DNA from 3 places in the Janibacter endophyticus genome. Region 2 is predicted to be linked to each of the others. Evidence: riboswitches for the same ligand, from Rfam matches in the RefSeq annotation. Region 2 holds a riboswitch; each other region holds the start of a gene.

Region 1 (5,005 bases), 740 kb from region 2:
ATGAGGCCGAGGTTGCCCTCCTGGATCAGGTCGAGGAAGAGCATGCCGCGACCGGTGTAGCGCTTGGCGAGCGAGACGACGAGTCGCAGGTTGGCCTCGAGGAGGTGGTTCTTGGCGTTCTTGCCGTCCTGGGCGATCCACCACAGCTCGCGCTTGAGCTTGGCGTCAAGCTTCTCGCCCGAGCCGAGCTTCTCCTCCGCGAAGAGGCCTGCCTCGATCCGCTTGGCGAGCTCGACCTCCTGCTCGGCGTTGAGCAGCGCGACCTTGCCGATCTGCTTGAGGTAGTCCTTGACGGGGTCGGCGGTGGCGCCGGCCGTGACGACCTGCTGGGCGGGCGCGTCGTCCTCGTCCTGGTTGGACAGGACGAAGCCCGCGCTCTCGTCCGTGCCCGACTCGGACTCGGCCTTGACGTCCTTGTCCTCGGCGTCGTCGGCGTCGACCTCGGCGTCCTCAGGGACCTCGTCCGGCTCGTCGACGGCGGCGGTCTTGGTCGCCGCGGCCTTCTTGGCGGGGGCCTTCTTGGCCGTCGTCTTCTTCGCCGCGGTCTTCTTGGCGGGCGCGGCTGCGCTGGACGCCGCGGCCTTCGTCGCGCCGACCTTCTTGGTGGCAGTCTTCTTCGCCGGTGCGGCCTTCGCGGGCGCGGCCTTCTTGGCGGGTGCGGCCTTGGCCGTCGCGGCCTTCTTCGCGGGAGCCTCCGCCTTGGCGGGAGCGGCCTTCTTGGCCGCGGGGGCCTTCTTCGCGGAGGCCTTCTCGGCAGCCGCCGCCTCGGTGGCGGCCTTGGCGGCCGGGGCCTTCTTCGCGGTGGCGGCGGTCTTCTTCGTGGCGGCCTTCTTCGTCGTGGACGCAGCCTTCTTGGCGGTGGTCTTCGTGGTGGCTGGCACCTGAACCTCGATTCCCTGTTCCTTCAGCGTCTGAAGCACAACGCGAAGCCGCGCTGGCGTGATCCCTGCCTCGTCGACGACGGACCTGACGTCCTCCCCGGTCACTCCCCCGTTGGTGTGGCCCTTGCGAAGGAGGGTCTGCACGGCTGGGTGGTAGAAGTCGCGGGGCAAGGAGCCCGACGACGTCGATGGAGACGACAAGAGGTACCGACACCTTCCGTAGCGCTGAGCTGGCGTGGCCCTGGCTCTCCTCGAGGCGATCGGCGCAGGCGCGTCCGGTCACTTCCGTGGGGGGAGCCGTGAGGCGCTGGGCCGTGGGCTGCCTCCATTATAAGTCGCGCGACGCGAACGGTCCGCACGAGGACTCGTGCGGACCGTTCGTCAGGGCTGCGGCAGACGGACGCGGTGCGGTCAGCTCTCAGCCTTGACCGCGAGCACCGGGCACGGGGCGTCGAGGAGCACCCGCTGGGCGTTCGAACCCAGGATCAGCTTGCCCACCGGGGTGCGGCGGCGCAGGCCGATGACGATGAGCTCGGCGTTCGTCTCCTCAGCGACGGCGATGAGGTCCTCGGCCGGCTCCTTGCCCCGCACGAGGCCGCGGACGTCGACCTCGATGCCGGCGGCGGCCATCTGGTCCTTGACCCCCTGGAGGGCCTGCTCCTGCTCGGCCGCGTGCTCACCGGTGAAGCCCGACCCGCCGCGGTCCGAGTTGATGACGACGAGTGGCTGCGTGCGCAGCTTCGCCTCGGCAACCGCACGGTCGAGCGCGGCCCGACCCTCCTTGGTCGCGACGTAACCGACGACGATCGTCATGGCCTGCTCCTTCGCTTCGTTGACACTTGCGGGCGACGCTACACGGGTGGACGCACAGCGGCACGGATCCCACGAAGGCCGAGACCCGGTGTCGCGCACCGGGGCATCAGCGCGGGTGCCTCGCGAGCGCTGCGGCGACGACCTCGCCGGCCTGGTCGATCTCGGTGAGGAACCCGTCGTGCCCGGAGCGGCTCCGGATCGTCGCCTGGCGGGTGCCGGGTCGCAGGGCGGCAACCTCGGCGGTGAGGCGGGGCGGGTAGAGCCGGTCGCTGTCGACCGCGACGACGGTCAGCTCACCGGCGAAACGGGACAGGGCGGCCTGGAGGCCGCCGCGGCCCCGACCGACGTCGTGCGAGTTCATCGCCTCGGTGAGGACGATGTAGGAGTTGGCGTCGAAGCGGCCGGCGAGCTTGGTCCCGTGGTGGTCGAGGTAGCTCTCGACGGCGAAGGGGGAGCCCGACCGGTCGCCCTGAGGGCGGCGGCCGAAGCGGTCGTGCAGCTCGAGCTCGCTGCGGTAGGTGACGTGGGCGATCTGCCGGGCGATCGCCAGGCCGGCGTCCGGTCCGACGGGCTGGCGGTAGTAGTCGCCGTCGGCGAAGTGCGGGTCGTTGCGGATCGCGAGCACCTGCGCCTGGGACCACCCGATCTGCTCGGCGGTCGCGTAGGCGGTGCTCGCGAGGACGACGGCTCGCTCCACCCGGTCCGGGTGGCCCACCGCCCACTCGATGGCACGCATGCCACCCATCGAGCCGCCGATGACGGCGGCCCACCGGGCGATACCGAGCTCGTCGGCCAGCCGGGCCTCGGCGCTCACCTGGTCGCGGATGGTGATCTGCGGGAAGCGGGAGCCCCAGGCCCGGCCGTCGACGGCGACACTGCTCGGGCCGGTCGTGCCCTGGCAACCACCGAGGACGTTCGGCGCGACGACGAACCAGCGGTCGGTGTCGAGGGGTCGGCCGGGGCCGACCATGCCCTCCCACCAACCAGGGGTCGGGTGGGCGTGGCTCTGCTCGCCGACGACATGGCTGTCACCGGTCAGGGCGTGCTCGACGAGGACGGCGTTGGAGCCGTCGGGCGCCAGGGTCCCCCACGTCTCGTAGGCCATCGTCACGTCGGGCAGACGCGTGCCGCGTTCGAGCTCCAGATGGCCGATGTCGCAGAACTGGCGGTGGCCCGGGTCATCGCCCTCGCGCCACGCGGCGCTGGGCCGGAAGACCGACGTCACACTCATGAGGGTGCTCCTGTGCTCGCATTGCCGCACCCCGACGGTGCGGCCAGGTCATCACCCGGGGCACCCCATCGCGAGGAGGGTTGCCGCCCAGCAAGCCGGGGCTTGATGCTGAGACTCATGACCTGGTCGCACTATAGCGACGGGATCCGGGGAGATCCACGGGCGTCTCACCCTCAGGACCGCTCGGTCAGGCAGCCGCCGGGGGCGTCCGGACACCGCTGCTGACGAGCCGGTCGAGCAGGTCGGCGAGCCGGTAGCCCGGCTCGATCGCGAGCGCCTCCTCGAGGGCGATGCTCGCGAGCGCGCCGTCGCCGCGCGACCAGGCGACCTGGGCGAGGACGGTGAGGACCGGGGCGGCCTCGTCCCGAGGTGCCGCGTGCACGAGCGTCGCGAGACGCTCCAGCGCCAGCGCGGGGTCGAGGTCTGTGACGGCCGCACGGGCAGCCTCGACGGGCTCGTCCGCGAGCAGGCCGTCGGGCATCCAGCCCGGGCAGAGGGCCGCGATGAGAGCATCCCGCCAGATGACGTCGCGCAGCGCGACGAGCGCCTCGGCGACAACCTCGGGGTCGTCGGCTCCCCCGGGCGCCAGGGCGGTGCGCCAGGCACGGACAGGGCTCGGGTCGACGCAGACCTCCTCCGTGGCGATGGCGTCCAGGGCAGACCCGACCTCCTCGGTGACCTCGCTCGTGCCGGTCGCCACGAGCTCACGGAGCGACTCGCGCCCCGGCAGGGGCACCCGCCCCTCGCCGACGAAGACGGCGACCGCAGGCACCCGACTCGGCTCGGGCAGGGGCTCGCCCTCCGGCCGCGACCGGGGCACCACGCCGTCGGGATCGAACCAGCGACCGTCCCGGACGACGATGCTCGTCACGCACCGGATGACGCGGGAGCACACGAGGGACATCAGCTCGGCGCGCATCGGGTCCGACTCCCCCGGCTCACGCTCGAAGGCGAGCGCGGCGATCGTGCTCGCCCCGGACCGGGCGACGTGCCCGATCATCTGGCGCACGACGTCCCGGGCGTGCTCCTCGGGGACGAGGTCCATCCGCTGGGTCAGCCCGAGGCGCTTGCCCTCGAGGGCGAGGACGACGAGTGACCTCTCGGGGTGGAAGCCCAGGAGGTACGGGACGATGACGGCGAGCTCGGCGGGGTTCGTGGCGCGTGCGGTCTCCATGGGGAGAGGCAACCGTCAGGACGAAGGGGGCGTCGCCCCCTTCGTCCGGCTGTGGACAGCGATCGGCCGGCGCGGCCCGCTGTGGAGGACCTCAGTCGCGGACGACCTCGGAGGGCACCGTCTGCGCCCTCGCGTACGCGGCGCGCGGGTAGCCGTCGGAGGCCGGGGCGGCGGTGCGCTCCCACTCGAGGAAGGCCTCGGTCTCACCCACGAGCTGGACGGCCAGCCATGAGAGCACCACCGCGTCGTCGAGCAGGCCGACGACGAGCAGCAGACCCTCGGGCACGAGGTCGACCGGCGAGAGGACGTAGCCGAGCCCGGCGAGCATCAGGGCAAGCTGACCGTTGGACAGCCCGGTATAGCGGCCGCTGCGCACGGCGCGGATCATCCGCGGCAGTGCGGCGATGCGCTCGAGCAGGCTCGGCGAACCGGGGCGCGAGGCGCTGCGGACGGCGCTCGCAAGGTTGGCGGCGGTGCGGAGTCGACGGGCCACGGGTATCCCCTCGGTCGTGGCCCGCGGCGCGGGCCCTCGGGTCGTAGAACGACCAGGGGCGGCCACGGATTCCCACCGCGGCCGCCCCCGTCGTCTCAGGCTGCGGGCGGGAACTCCTTGCGGACGTGGTCACCGAGCTGCTTCATGAGCCAGCCGTCCATGCCGGCACCGACGGCCCCGCCGACGAGCGGGATCGAGCGGCCGAAGCGGGAGAAGGTCTTCCTGCCCGCGGTGCTCAGCAGGCGGAATCCGACCGCCTTGTTGACGACCATGAGTGCCGGGCCGGGCAGCCGCTGCGCCGCGAGGGCGGTGAGGCGGCCGCTCGGGGCGACCATGCCGGCCTTGGCGAGCAGGTCCTGGCTGTCGGCGCCGACGAGCGAGAGCAGCACGGCGCTGCGGATCCTCGGGTCGGC
Region 2 (5,005 bases):
CGCGCTCAACCTGCCGCTGCTCGCACTCGGTGCCGTCGGCGTCGTCTCCGTCGTCGGTCACGTCACCGGTCGCCGGCACGCCGAGCTCATCGCGGCCGTCGACGCCGGCGACCTGGCGCGCGCCCGTGAGATCCAGGACTCCCTCATCCCCGTCGTCGACGCGATCATGTTGACCTCGCAGGGAGCGATCATGGCCAAGGCCGCGCTCGTCGAGCTCGGCGTCATCGAGCACGCGACCGTGCGGCTGCCGCTCGTCGAGGGGCCCGAGGAGCATCTCGAGATCCTGCGTCGGGGTCTGGCCGCGTCGGGGGTCACCGCATGAGCCACCCGCACCCCGACCTCGACTACCCCAAGCCCCTGGCGAAGGGGGCGGTCCGCGTCGTCCCGCTCGGCGGGCTCGGCGAGATCGGCCGCAACATGACGGTCATCGAGCACGAGGGCCAGCTGCTCATCGTCGACTGCGGCGTCCTCTTCCCCGACGACCACCAGCCCGGCGTCGACCTCATCCTCCCGGACTTCGAGTACATCGAGGACCGGCTCGACGACATCCAGGCGGTGATCCTCACCCACGGGCACGAGGACCACATCGGCGCGGTGCCCTACCTCCTGCGCCTCAAGCCGGACCTCCCGCTCGTCGGCTCGCAGCTGACCCTCGCGCTCGTCGAGGCCAAGCTCAAGGAGCACCGGATCAAGCCGTACACCCTCGGGGTCGCCGAGGGCATGCGCGAGGTCTTCGGGCGGTTCGACTGCGAGTTCATCGCCGTCAACCACTCGATCCCCGACGCGCTCGCCGTCTACATCCGCACCGGCGGCGGCAACCTGCTGCACACCGGCGACTTCAAGATGGACCAGCTGCCGCTCGACGGCCGGATCACCGACCTGCGGGCCTTCGCCCGGGCGGGGGAGGAGGGGGTCGACCTCTTCCTCACCGACTCGACGAACGCGACGGTGCCGGGCTTCACCCCGCCGGAGCGCGACATCTCCAGCGCGATCGACAAGGTCTTCCGGCACGCGGAGCGACGGATCATCGCGGCCTGCTTCTCGTCGCACATGCACCGCGTGCAGCAGGTCCTCGACGCGGCGGAGAAGGCCGGCCGCAAGGTCGCCTTCGTCGGCCGCTCGATGATCCGCAACATGGGGATCGCCGCCGACCTCGGTCACCTGCACATCCCCGACGGCGTCGTCGTCGACATCAAGAAGCTCGAGCAGCTGCCCGACGACAAGATCGTCCTCATCTGCACCGGCAGCCAGGGCGAGCCGATGGCGGCGCTCGCGCGGATGGCCAACCGGGACCACCGGATCGACGTCGGCGTCGACGACACGATCATGCTGCTGTCCTCGCCGATCCCCGGCAACGAGGGGTCCGTCTGGCGGGTCATCAACGGGCTCATGCGGCTCGGTGCGCACGTCATCCACAGCGGCGGCAGCGACCGGGTCCATGTCTCCGGCCACGCGAGCGCCGGCGAGCTCCTCTACTGCTACAACATCGTCAAGCCCAAGAACGTCATGCCGGTCCACGGCGAGTGGCGTCACCTCGTCGCCAACCGCGACCTCGCGATCGCGACGGGCGTGCACCCCGACCACGTGCCGCTCGCCGAGGACGGTGTCGTCGTCGACCTCGTCGACGGTCGGGCCCGGATCGTCGGGGCCGTCCCGTGCGGCTACGTCTACGTCGACGGTTCGAGCGTCGGCGAGGCGACCGAGGAGCTGCTCAAGGACCGTCGCATCCTGCGCGACGAGGGCTTCATCGCGGTGATGGTCGTCGTCGACTCCCAGACCGGCAAGGTCATCGTCGGCCCGGAGATCACCGCCCGCGGCTTCGCCGAGGACGACGAGATCTTCGCCCAGGTGCGGCCGAAGATCGTCTCGGCCCTCGACGAGGCCATGGCGAAGGGGGTCACCGACCCCCAGCAGCTGCAGCAGGTGATCCGCCGGGCGATCGGCGGCTGGGTGGGCGGCAAGATCCGTCGCCGGCCGATGATCATCCCCACGGTCGTCGAGGCCTGACGCGCGGGGGTCAGCGGCCGGCGAGCTCGCGGACCGCCGCGACGAGCAGGTCGACGTGGGCCGGCGTGCTCGCCAGGCCCAGGCTGGCCCGGACCGCCGAGGAGTGGGCTGAGCCCCGGCGCTCGAGCAGGGCGTCGACGAGGATGTGCGCGCAGAACTTGCCGTCCCGGACCCCAATGCCGTAGTCCTCGGACAGCACCCGCGAGACGTCCTCGGCGGCCCAGCCGTCGATGGTGAAGGACACGACCGGGGCGCGCTCGTGGGTGGGCCCGAAGATCGACAGCGTCCGCACCCCGGGGATCGCGTCGAGCCGGCTGAGCAGCCCCCGCCCCAGCTCCGCGTCGAGCGCGTCGATGGCCGCGCGTTCCCGCTCGATCACCTGGCAGGCCGCGCCGAGGGCCACCGCGCCGAGCACGTTGGGGGAGCCGGCCTCGTGCCGGGCCGGGCCGCACTGCCACAGGGTCTCGTCCGGCGTCACCGCCTGGGTCGCGCCCCCACCGGCCAGGTACGGGTCGGCCGCGTCGAGCCAGTCGCCCCGCCCGACGAGGACGCCGGTCCCGTAGGGGGCGTAGAGCTTGTGACCGGAGAAGGCGACGTAGTCGACCCCTTCGGCCTCGATGTCGAGCGCCCGGTGCTGGACGAGCTGCGCGGCGTCGAGCGCCACGCGGGCACCGAAGCGACGGGCCAGGGCGACGATCTCGGCGACCGGCCAGTACTCGCCGGTGACGTTCGAGGCGCCGGTGACCACGACGAGCCGGTGCGCGGCCGCGTCGGCGAGCAGGGCCGCCTGCAGCCGGGCGAGCGCGTCCTCGACCGAGCTCGGCACGCCGAGTCGGCGCACCTGGCCCTCGTGCCAGGGCAGGAAGGTCGCGTGGTGGTCCGAGTCGTAGACGAAGACCGAGGCGTCGGTCGGGACGGCGCGGGCCAGGAGGTTGAAGGAGTCGGTGGTGTTGCGGGTGAAGACGACGTGGTCCTCGCCCCGGGCACCGACGAAGCGCGCGACGATCTCGCGGGCGGCCTCGTAGCGGGCGCTCGTGAGCCGGGAGAGGTAGCCGTTGCCCCGGTGGACCGAGCTGTACGTCAGGGTCGCCTCGTCGACGGCGGCCTTGACCTCGACGAAGGCGCTCGTCGAGGCGCCGTGGTCGAGGTTGACGTACTCGACGACCTCGCCGGAGCGGGTCTCGCAGGTCAGGCCCGCCGAGACGAGGGCGGGGACGGTGCTCGTGGTGCTCGCGATGGTCGACACGTGTGCTCCTTGGTCCTGTGGACCCAGCACTGCGACGGGTCCGCGCTTGCCGAGGTGCGTGCGCACGCCGGCCAGGTCGTCACCCGGAGCACCCCACCGCGGAGGAGGGTTGCCGACCAGCGAGCCGGGGCTTGGCGCTGGTACTCATGACCTAGGCCGGGACACTAGCAGCGCGGGGTCCTGACGTGTCGACCCCGCGGCGAGGATGTCTTGGATCCTGAGACCGGCTCAGGCGCCGGAGAGCAGCGCGATCACGGCGCCGGCCACGAGGTAGGGGCCGAAGGCCAGACGGCTGCCGCGGCCTGCCCGGCGGCTGACGAGCAGCGCCAGCGCGACGACGCCGCCGAGGAGGAAGGCGGCGTAGACCCCGACGAGGACAGCCCCCCACCCGTGCCAGCCGAGCAGCGGGGCGAGGCTGAGCATGAGCTTCGCGTCGCCCATGCCGATGCCGCGCGACCCGAGGACGAGGCTCACGAGGACGAAGGCACCGCCCACGACGAGCATCGCGAGGGTGGCCCGGCGCAAGTCGACCCACTGCCCGCTCGTTGCGGCCGCGACGAGCAGCAGGACGAGCACGCCCGGGACGGCGGGGAGCGTGAGGACGTTGGGCAGGCGGTGGACGTCCGTGTCGACCACGCCGAGCGTCAGCCCGACCGGTGCGAGCAGCATCGCCGCGGCCGCGGCCGCCAGCGGCTCGTGCTGGGAGGCACCGGCCAGGGCGACGACGAGGGAGGGGACGACGGCGACGAGCCAGCCGTGACGGGGGAGCGGACCCCCTTCGTCCGGGCGCCGGTAGCGGCCGTCCGCGAGCCAGCGGTGCGCCCACCACGTGCCGGCGACCGCGACGACGACGGCGACGAGGACGAGGTGCACGACGGCACCCTAACGAGGTCGAGGACGCCCCCTTCGCCCCTCTCCACAGGCGAAAAAGTGCCCCGGTGGTGCGCGTGTGACGCGTGTGAAGGGGGTGACGATCCCCTAGCCTGCGAGCATGGCGACACGTAACGGCACCTCCGCGCGCCCGCGCGGCGGCTCCACCCGAGCCCCCGGGCGACCCGCCCGCACCTCCGCGGCCAAGGGCCCCGGGCGGAGCGGGAGCACCGCGAAGAAGGCACCCGCCCGCGGCAAGAGCAAGGCTGCGGCGAAGGGGGGCGGCCTGCCGCTGCCCCTGCAGGCCGTGCGGTCCACCTGGATGGGGGTCGCCGGCGCCACCGGCGCCGGGGTCCGCAAGGTCGGTCACAGCGCCAGCCAGATCGAGCCGGAGCACCGTCGTGACGGGCTCGGCTTCCTCCTCCTCGCCCTCGCCGTCGTCGTCGCCGCGGTCGAGTGGTGGGGTCTCGGCGGGATGGTCGGCGACGTCGTCCACGCCGTCGCCGCCGGCACCTTCGGCCGGGTCGCCTACGCCCTGCCGATCGTCCTCGTCCTCGCCGCCTGGCGGCTCCTGCGCGGTGTCGTCGACGACGCCGGAGGCGCGCGCCTCGGTCTGGGCCTGGGCATGCTCGCCCTTTCGGTCTGCGGCCTGACCCACATCGCCCACGGCATCCCGCAGCCCCCCGCCGGCGCCGGACCCATGCGCGAGGCGGGCGGCATCGCGGGCTTCCTCGCCTCCGACCCGCTCGTCACGGGGCTGACCGTCTGGCCGGCCGGGATCCTCCTCGTGCTGCTCGGGCTCTTCTCGCTCCTGCTCATCACCGGCATCCCCTTCCACGAGCTGCCGACCCGGGCCGCGTACCTGCGCGCCGCCTTCACCGG
Region 3 (5,005 bases), 750 kb from region 2:
CACGCCCGCCTCGGACTCGCCGTGGCCGGTGCCGTTGAGGGGGATGACGTCGTCGGCGGCGTGTCGCAGCAGCTCGCGCACCCCGGGCCGGTCCGGCCGTCGGGTCGTCGTGATGTCGGCCCAGACCTGATCGATCTCCTCGTCGGAGGGCTCGGGGAAGGACGCGTACGGCGCGACCTGCCAGTGCTCGTCGTCGGTCGTCGTGCTCGTCGGGTCGGGGTGGACGTGCTGCTCGGTGCTCGCGCCGAGCATCGTCAGGGCGCGGCCCGCGACCGAGGCGAGCTCCTCCGTCGGGACGACCGCGTCGACGATGCCCTTGGCGACGAGGTTCTCGGCCAGCTGCACCCCTTCGGGGAAGGGACGACCGTTGACCGTCTCGTAGACGACCGGACCGAGGAAGCCGATGAGCGCCCCCGGCTCGGCGATCGTCATGTGGCCCAACGACCCCCACGACGCGAAGACCCCGCCGGTCGTGGGGTGGCGGAGGTAGACGAGGTAGGGCAGTCCGGCCGCCTTGTGCGCGACGACCGCCGCCGAGATGTCGATCATCGTCACGAAGGCGGGCGTGCCCTCCTGCATCCGGGTCCCGCCCGAGGAGGTCGCGGCGATGACCGGCAGGCGCATCGCGGTGGCACGCCGGATCGCCGCGACGACCCGCCCCGCAGCCGCCCGCCCGATCGACCCGCCGAGGAAGCGGAACTCGCCGACGACGAGCGCGACGTCATGGCCGCCGATCCGCGCCTGCCCGGTGATGACGGACTCGTCGCACCCCGACCGCTCGGCCGCGGCGGCGAGGGACTCCTGGTACTCGGGGGAGAGGGCTGAGTGGTCGAGCGGCTCGTCCCAGGAGAGATAGGTGCCGGGGTCGATGACGGCCTCGAGGAGCTCGTGAGCCCCGAGTCGGCGTGCGCTGGAGGACATGCCCCCAGGCTGCCCCACCCGACCCTCTACCCTTGGCTTCTGTGCTTGTGCCGTTGACCACCATCGTCCTCATCGCCTCGCTGGTGCTCGCCCTGGTGGCCGGCTTCTACGCCCTGCGCGACCGGCTCGTCGACGACCTGCTGCTCCTCGTCGCCGCCGTCGTCGAGCTGCTCCTTGTCGTCCAGGCGGTCGTCACCGTGGTCATGGCGCCGCAGGTCCAGACCCCCGGCGAGGGTGCGACGATGGCGGCCTACGCGCTCACCCTCCCGCTCGTCCCGCCGGCGCTCGCGCTGCTCGCGATCAAGGAGAAGAGCCGCTGGTCGATGGCCGCGGTCATGGGTGGCGCGATCGTCGTCGCGGTGATGACCCTGCGGATCCAGCAGATCTGGACCGTCCATGCCTGAGCCGGTCACCCGCGACGGGGCGAAGGGGGAGGCCCGCCGGATCGGGGGCGGCGCCGGGATCGTCCTCGTCCTCGCGTACGGGACGCTGGCGCTCGCGGCGACGGGCCGCTCGATCCTCCAGGTCGTCGAGTACTTCGACCGGGCGCCGCTGGCGTACGTGCTCAGCGCGGTCGCGGCCGTGGTCTACATCGTCGCGACGTGGGCGCTACTCACCGACCGGCGCCGCCTCGCGGGGGCGACGATCGTCTTCGAGGCGGTCGGGGTGCTGACGGTCGGGGTGCTGTCCTACGTGGCGACCGATCTCTTCCCGGACAAGACCGTGTGGTCGCACTTCGGGTCGGGCTACGGCTACCTGCCGCTCGTCCTGCCCTTCGTCGGGCTGTGGTGGCTGCGGCGCACCGCCACATCCTGAGACCCCCGTACCAGATCGTGGTCAGCGCCGGTTAACCTGACCCCAGGTCAAGAGCACCAGCGCCAAGTCCCGGCTCGCTGGTCGGCAACCCTCCACCGCGGTGGGGTGCCCCCGGGGACAGACGACCTGGTCCGCCGGCGCCCGCCGGTGGGCAAGCGCGATCGACAAGGAGCACCACCATGTCCGACCCCACCCAGTGGCAGTTCGAGACCAAGCAGGTCCACGCCGGGCACGCCCCCGACCCGACGACGGGCGCCCGGGCGCTGCCGATCTACCAGACGACGAGCTACCAGTTCGACTCCACCGAGCACGCCGCGAACCTCTTCGGGCTCAAGGAGCTCGGCAACATCTACACGCGGATCATGAACCCGACGCAGGACGCCGTCGAGCAGCGCATCGCTGCCCTCGAGGGTGGCGTCGGTGCGCTCCTGCTCTCGTCCGGGCAGGCGGCGACGACCTTCGCGATCCTCAACATCGCCGAGGCCGGCGACCACCTCGTCGCCAGCCCCTCGCTCTACGGCGGCACGCACAACCTCATCGGCACGACGCTGACCCGCTACGGCATCGAGGTGACCTTCGTCGAGGACGCGGGCGACCTCCAGCAGTGGCGCGACGCCGTCCGGCCCAACACCAAGCTCTTCTTCGGCGAGACGATCGGCAACCCGAAGTCGGACGTCCTCGACATCGCCGGCCTCGCCGAGATCGCCCACGAGGTCGGTGTGCCGCTCGTCGTCGACAACACGATCGCGACCCCGTACGTCCTGCGCCCGATCGAGCACGGCGCCGACATCGTCGTCCACTCGGCGACGAAGTACCTCGGCGGTCACGGCACGTCGATCGCCGGCGTCCTCGTCGACTCGGGCAACTTCGACTTCGCGAAGGACCCGGAGCGCTTCCCGAACTACAACGAGCCCGACGAGAGCTACCACGGCCTGCGCTACGGCCCGGACCTCGGCGTCGGCTCGGCCTTCGGGGCGAACCTCTCCTTCATCCTCAAGGCGCGCGTCCAGCTGCTCCGCGACATCGGCGCGGCGATCTCGCCCTTCAACGCCTTCCTCATCTCGCAGGGCATCGAGACGCTCAGCCTCCGCGTCGAGCGGCACCTCGAGAACACCCGCAAGGTCGCGGAGTTCCTGGAGGGCCACGACCAGGTCGAGGCCGTGCGCTGGGCGTCGCTGCCGAGCAGCCCGTACCACGAGCTCGCCCAGAGGTACGCCCCCCGCGGTGCCGGCGCGGTGGTCTCCTTCGAGATCGCCGGCGGGCAGGAGGCGGGTCGTCGCTTCGTCGAGGGCCTCGAGCTGCACAGCCACGTCGCGAACATCGGTGACGTGCGCAGCCTCGCGATCCACCCGGCGTCGACGACGCACAGCCAGGGCAGCGACGAGGGCCGCCTCGCGGCCGGTGTCACTCCCGGCCTCGTCCGGCTCGCCGTGGGCATCGAGCACATCGACGACATCCTCGCCGACCTCGAGAACGGCTTCGCCGCCGCGCAGGCCTGACGCACACCACCCTCCGACCCACCTCCTCCCCTTCGTCGCACGAGCCAAGGCTCGTGCGACGAGGAGGGCGGCCATGGCCGGGTAGGAGCCTTGGCTCGTGCGAAGGGGACGGTGACCCTGGCCCCGCACGAGCCTTGGCTCGTGCGTCGGGGAGGGTGACCCTGGCCCCGCACGAGCCTTAGCTCGTGCGAAGGGGTGGGCCGCTCGGGTGAGCGGTCCACCCCTTCGGCCTGTCGTGGGGGCCTGTGGACAACCGCCGACGTCACCCTCGCGCTCCGTCCTACGGTCGAGCCATGACCAGGCTGAGGATCAGCGCCGAGGGGGTGGCCGCGCTCGGTGACCGGCTGGTGGAGATCGCCGACCACCTCGAGGACGCCGCCGCGCGCTCGCGGGGAGCGGGCAGCCACGGCTTCGTCGACGTGAGCGCCGAGGGAGCCGTCGACGCCCTGCTCGGCGATTACGAGCTCGAGCGGGTCCGGCTCTGCGAGCAGCTCCGCTCGCTCGCCGGTCTCGCCCGGTCGGCGGGTGCCTGCTACGTCGAGACCGAGGCGATGGTCGCCCGCAGGGTGACCCCCGAGCTCGTCGCCGGCCGCAACGCGGGGCTGCGATGAGCTGGGCAGCGGCCGACGTCCGTGACCTCGACCCGCACGCCGTCCACCGGGCCGAGCCCGACGGCGTGGCCGACCTGGGCCGCGACCTCGGCGGGGTCGCCGACAACCTCGAGCTCGTCGCCGGGCTGCTCGGGCAGGTGAGCACGCACGGGGTCTGGGAGTCGCCGTCGGGGGAGTCCTTCGCCGCCGCGGTCGGTGACGTGCCGGTGACCCTGCATCGCCTCGCCGGGCGTCTCGGCGACGCCGGCGAGCTCGTCGCCCGCTACGCCGGCACGCTCCGGACGCACCAGGAGGACCTCGCCCGCACGGCCGAGGCCCACGCGCGCGCGAGCGAGACCGTCGACGAGATCGACCGGCAGCTCGCCGTGTGGAGCCCGCACCCCGAGGAGCCCGCGCTCCTCGCCCGGCGCGGCGACGCGATCGCCACCGTCGTGCGGCACGAGCGGGACTACGTCGGGCAGGCGTCGGATGCCTGGGCCGACGAGCAGCTGCTCGCCGCCGACCTCTATGCCGTCGGGCTCGACCTCACCGACCCCTCCGGCTACGACCTGGCCGAAGGGGTCCGCGACCTGGGCCGCAGCAGCCTCTTCACCGGGCCGGTGAGCGCCGTCGTCAAGCCGCTCGCCGTCGGCAGCGCCCTCGACCCGGTGGGGCAGAGCGCGCTGCTGCTCGCCTACGGCCAGGGCAGCTGGCGCGACATCGGCCGGTCGAGCGCCACGCACGTGGCTGACGCGGTCAGCAAGGGGAGCGGTCGCTACGTCCACCGCGCCACCGGCACCGCCCCCCGACCGAGGTCGCGGCTCCACGACGTCCTCGACCGTCCCGGCGCCCATGCTCCCGTCCCGGCCACCACGGCTTGGGGCCGGGTCAAGCAGACGAGCAACCGCTGGCGTCTCCACGGTGCCGCGCTCGGTCGCGAGCAGACCCGGCGCACGCTGCGCCGCGAGTCCGGGCTGGAGCTCGCCGAGCAGATCGTCGGTGACTGGGAGGCCGTCGCCGGCGCCTCCCGCCGGGTGGTCGCCGTCCAGGCGGTCGGGTCGACGGCCAGGGTCGCCAAGCGCTCCGCGACGACCTTCGGCCGGGCTCGTGACGGCGGGCAACGGCTCGGGGAGCTGCGCGGAGCCACGGAAAACCAGGAGCGGTCCACCCGGCGCCCCG

What was found. Region 2 has a riboswitch for S-adenosylmethionine ahead of JNO54_RS11385 (aminotransferase class V-fold PLP-dependent enzyme). Riboswitches for the same ligand answer to the same signal wherever they lie in the genome.
Region 1: it holds a riboswitch for S-adenosylmethionine, as region 2 does, so the genes downstream of both, metX (homoserine O-acetyltransferase MetX) here and JNO54_RS11385 (aminotransferase class V-fold PLP-dependent enzyme) in region 2, are expected to answer to the same signal.
Region 3: it holds a riboswitch for S-adenosylmethionine, as region 2 does, so the genes downstream of both, JNO54_RS07855 (bifunctional o-acetylhomoserine/o-acetylserine sulfhydrylase) here and JNO54_RS11385 (aminotransferase class V-fold PLP-dependent enzyme) in region 2, are expected to answer to the same signal.

What each region holds. Positions count from the first base shown of each region.
Region 1 is NZ_JAFEJG010000004.1:1,631,677-1,636,681, reverse strand. Features, by position in the region: gene JNO54_RS14485 (RNA polymerase sigma factor) at 1-1,025, opposite strand, end outside; gene JNO54_RS07905 (universal stress protein) at 1,293-1,694, opposite strand; gene metX (homoserine O-acetyltransferase MetX) at 1,801-2,925, opposite strand; SAM riboswitch class IV at 2,939-3,048, opposite strand; gene JNO54_RS07895 (DUF4192 domain-containing protein) at 3,113-4,099, opposite strand; gene JNO54_RS14970 (YkvA family protein) at 4,191-4,592, opposite strand; gene JNO54_RS07885 (EcsC family protein) at 4,688-5,005, opposite strand, start outside.
Region 2 is NZ_JAFEJG010000004.1:2,373,024-2,378,028, reverse strand. Features, by position in the region: gene dapA (4-hydroxy-tetrahydrodipicolinate synthase) at 1-322, shown strand, start outside; gene JNO54_RS11390 (ribonuclease J) at 319-2,007, shown strand; gene JNO54_RS11385 (aminotransferase class V-fold PLP-dependent enzyme) at 2,018-3,253, opposite strand; SAM riboswitch class IV at 3,291-3,405, opposite strand; gene JNO54_RS11380 (prepilin peptidase) at 3,482-4,126, opposite strand; gene JNO54_RS11375 (DNA translocase FtsK) at 4,245-5,005, shown strand, end outside.
Region 3 is NZ_JAFEJG010000004.1:1,619,589-1,624,593, forward strand. Features, by position in the region: gene JNO54_RS07840 (carboxyl transferase domain-containing protein) at 1-921, opposite strand, end outside; gene JNO54_RS07845 (hypothetical protein) at 963-1,325, shown strand; gene JNO54_RS07850 (hypothetical protein) at 1,318-1,737, shown strand; SAM riboswitch class IV at 1,783-1,901, shown strand; gene JNO54_RS07855 (bifunctional o-acetylhomoserine/o-acetylserine sulfhydrylase) at 1,917-3,236, shown strand; gene JNO54_RS07860 (hypothetical protein) at 3,530-3,847, shown strand; gene JNO54_RS07865 (hypothetical protein) at 3,844-5,005, shown strand, end outside.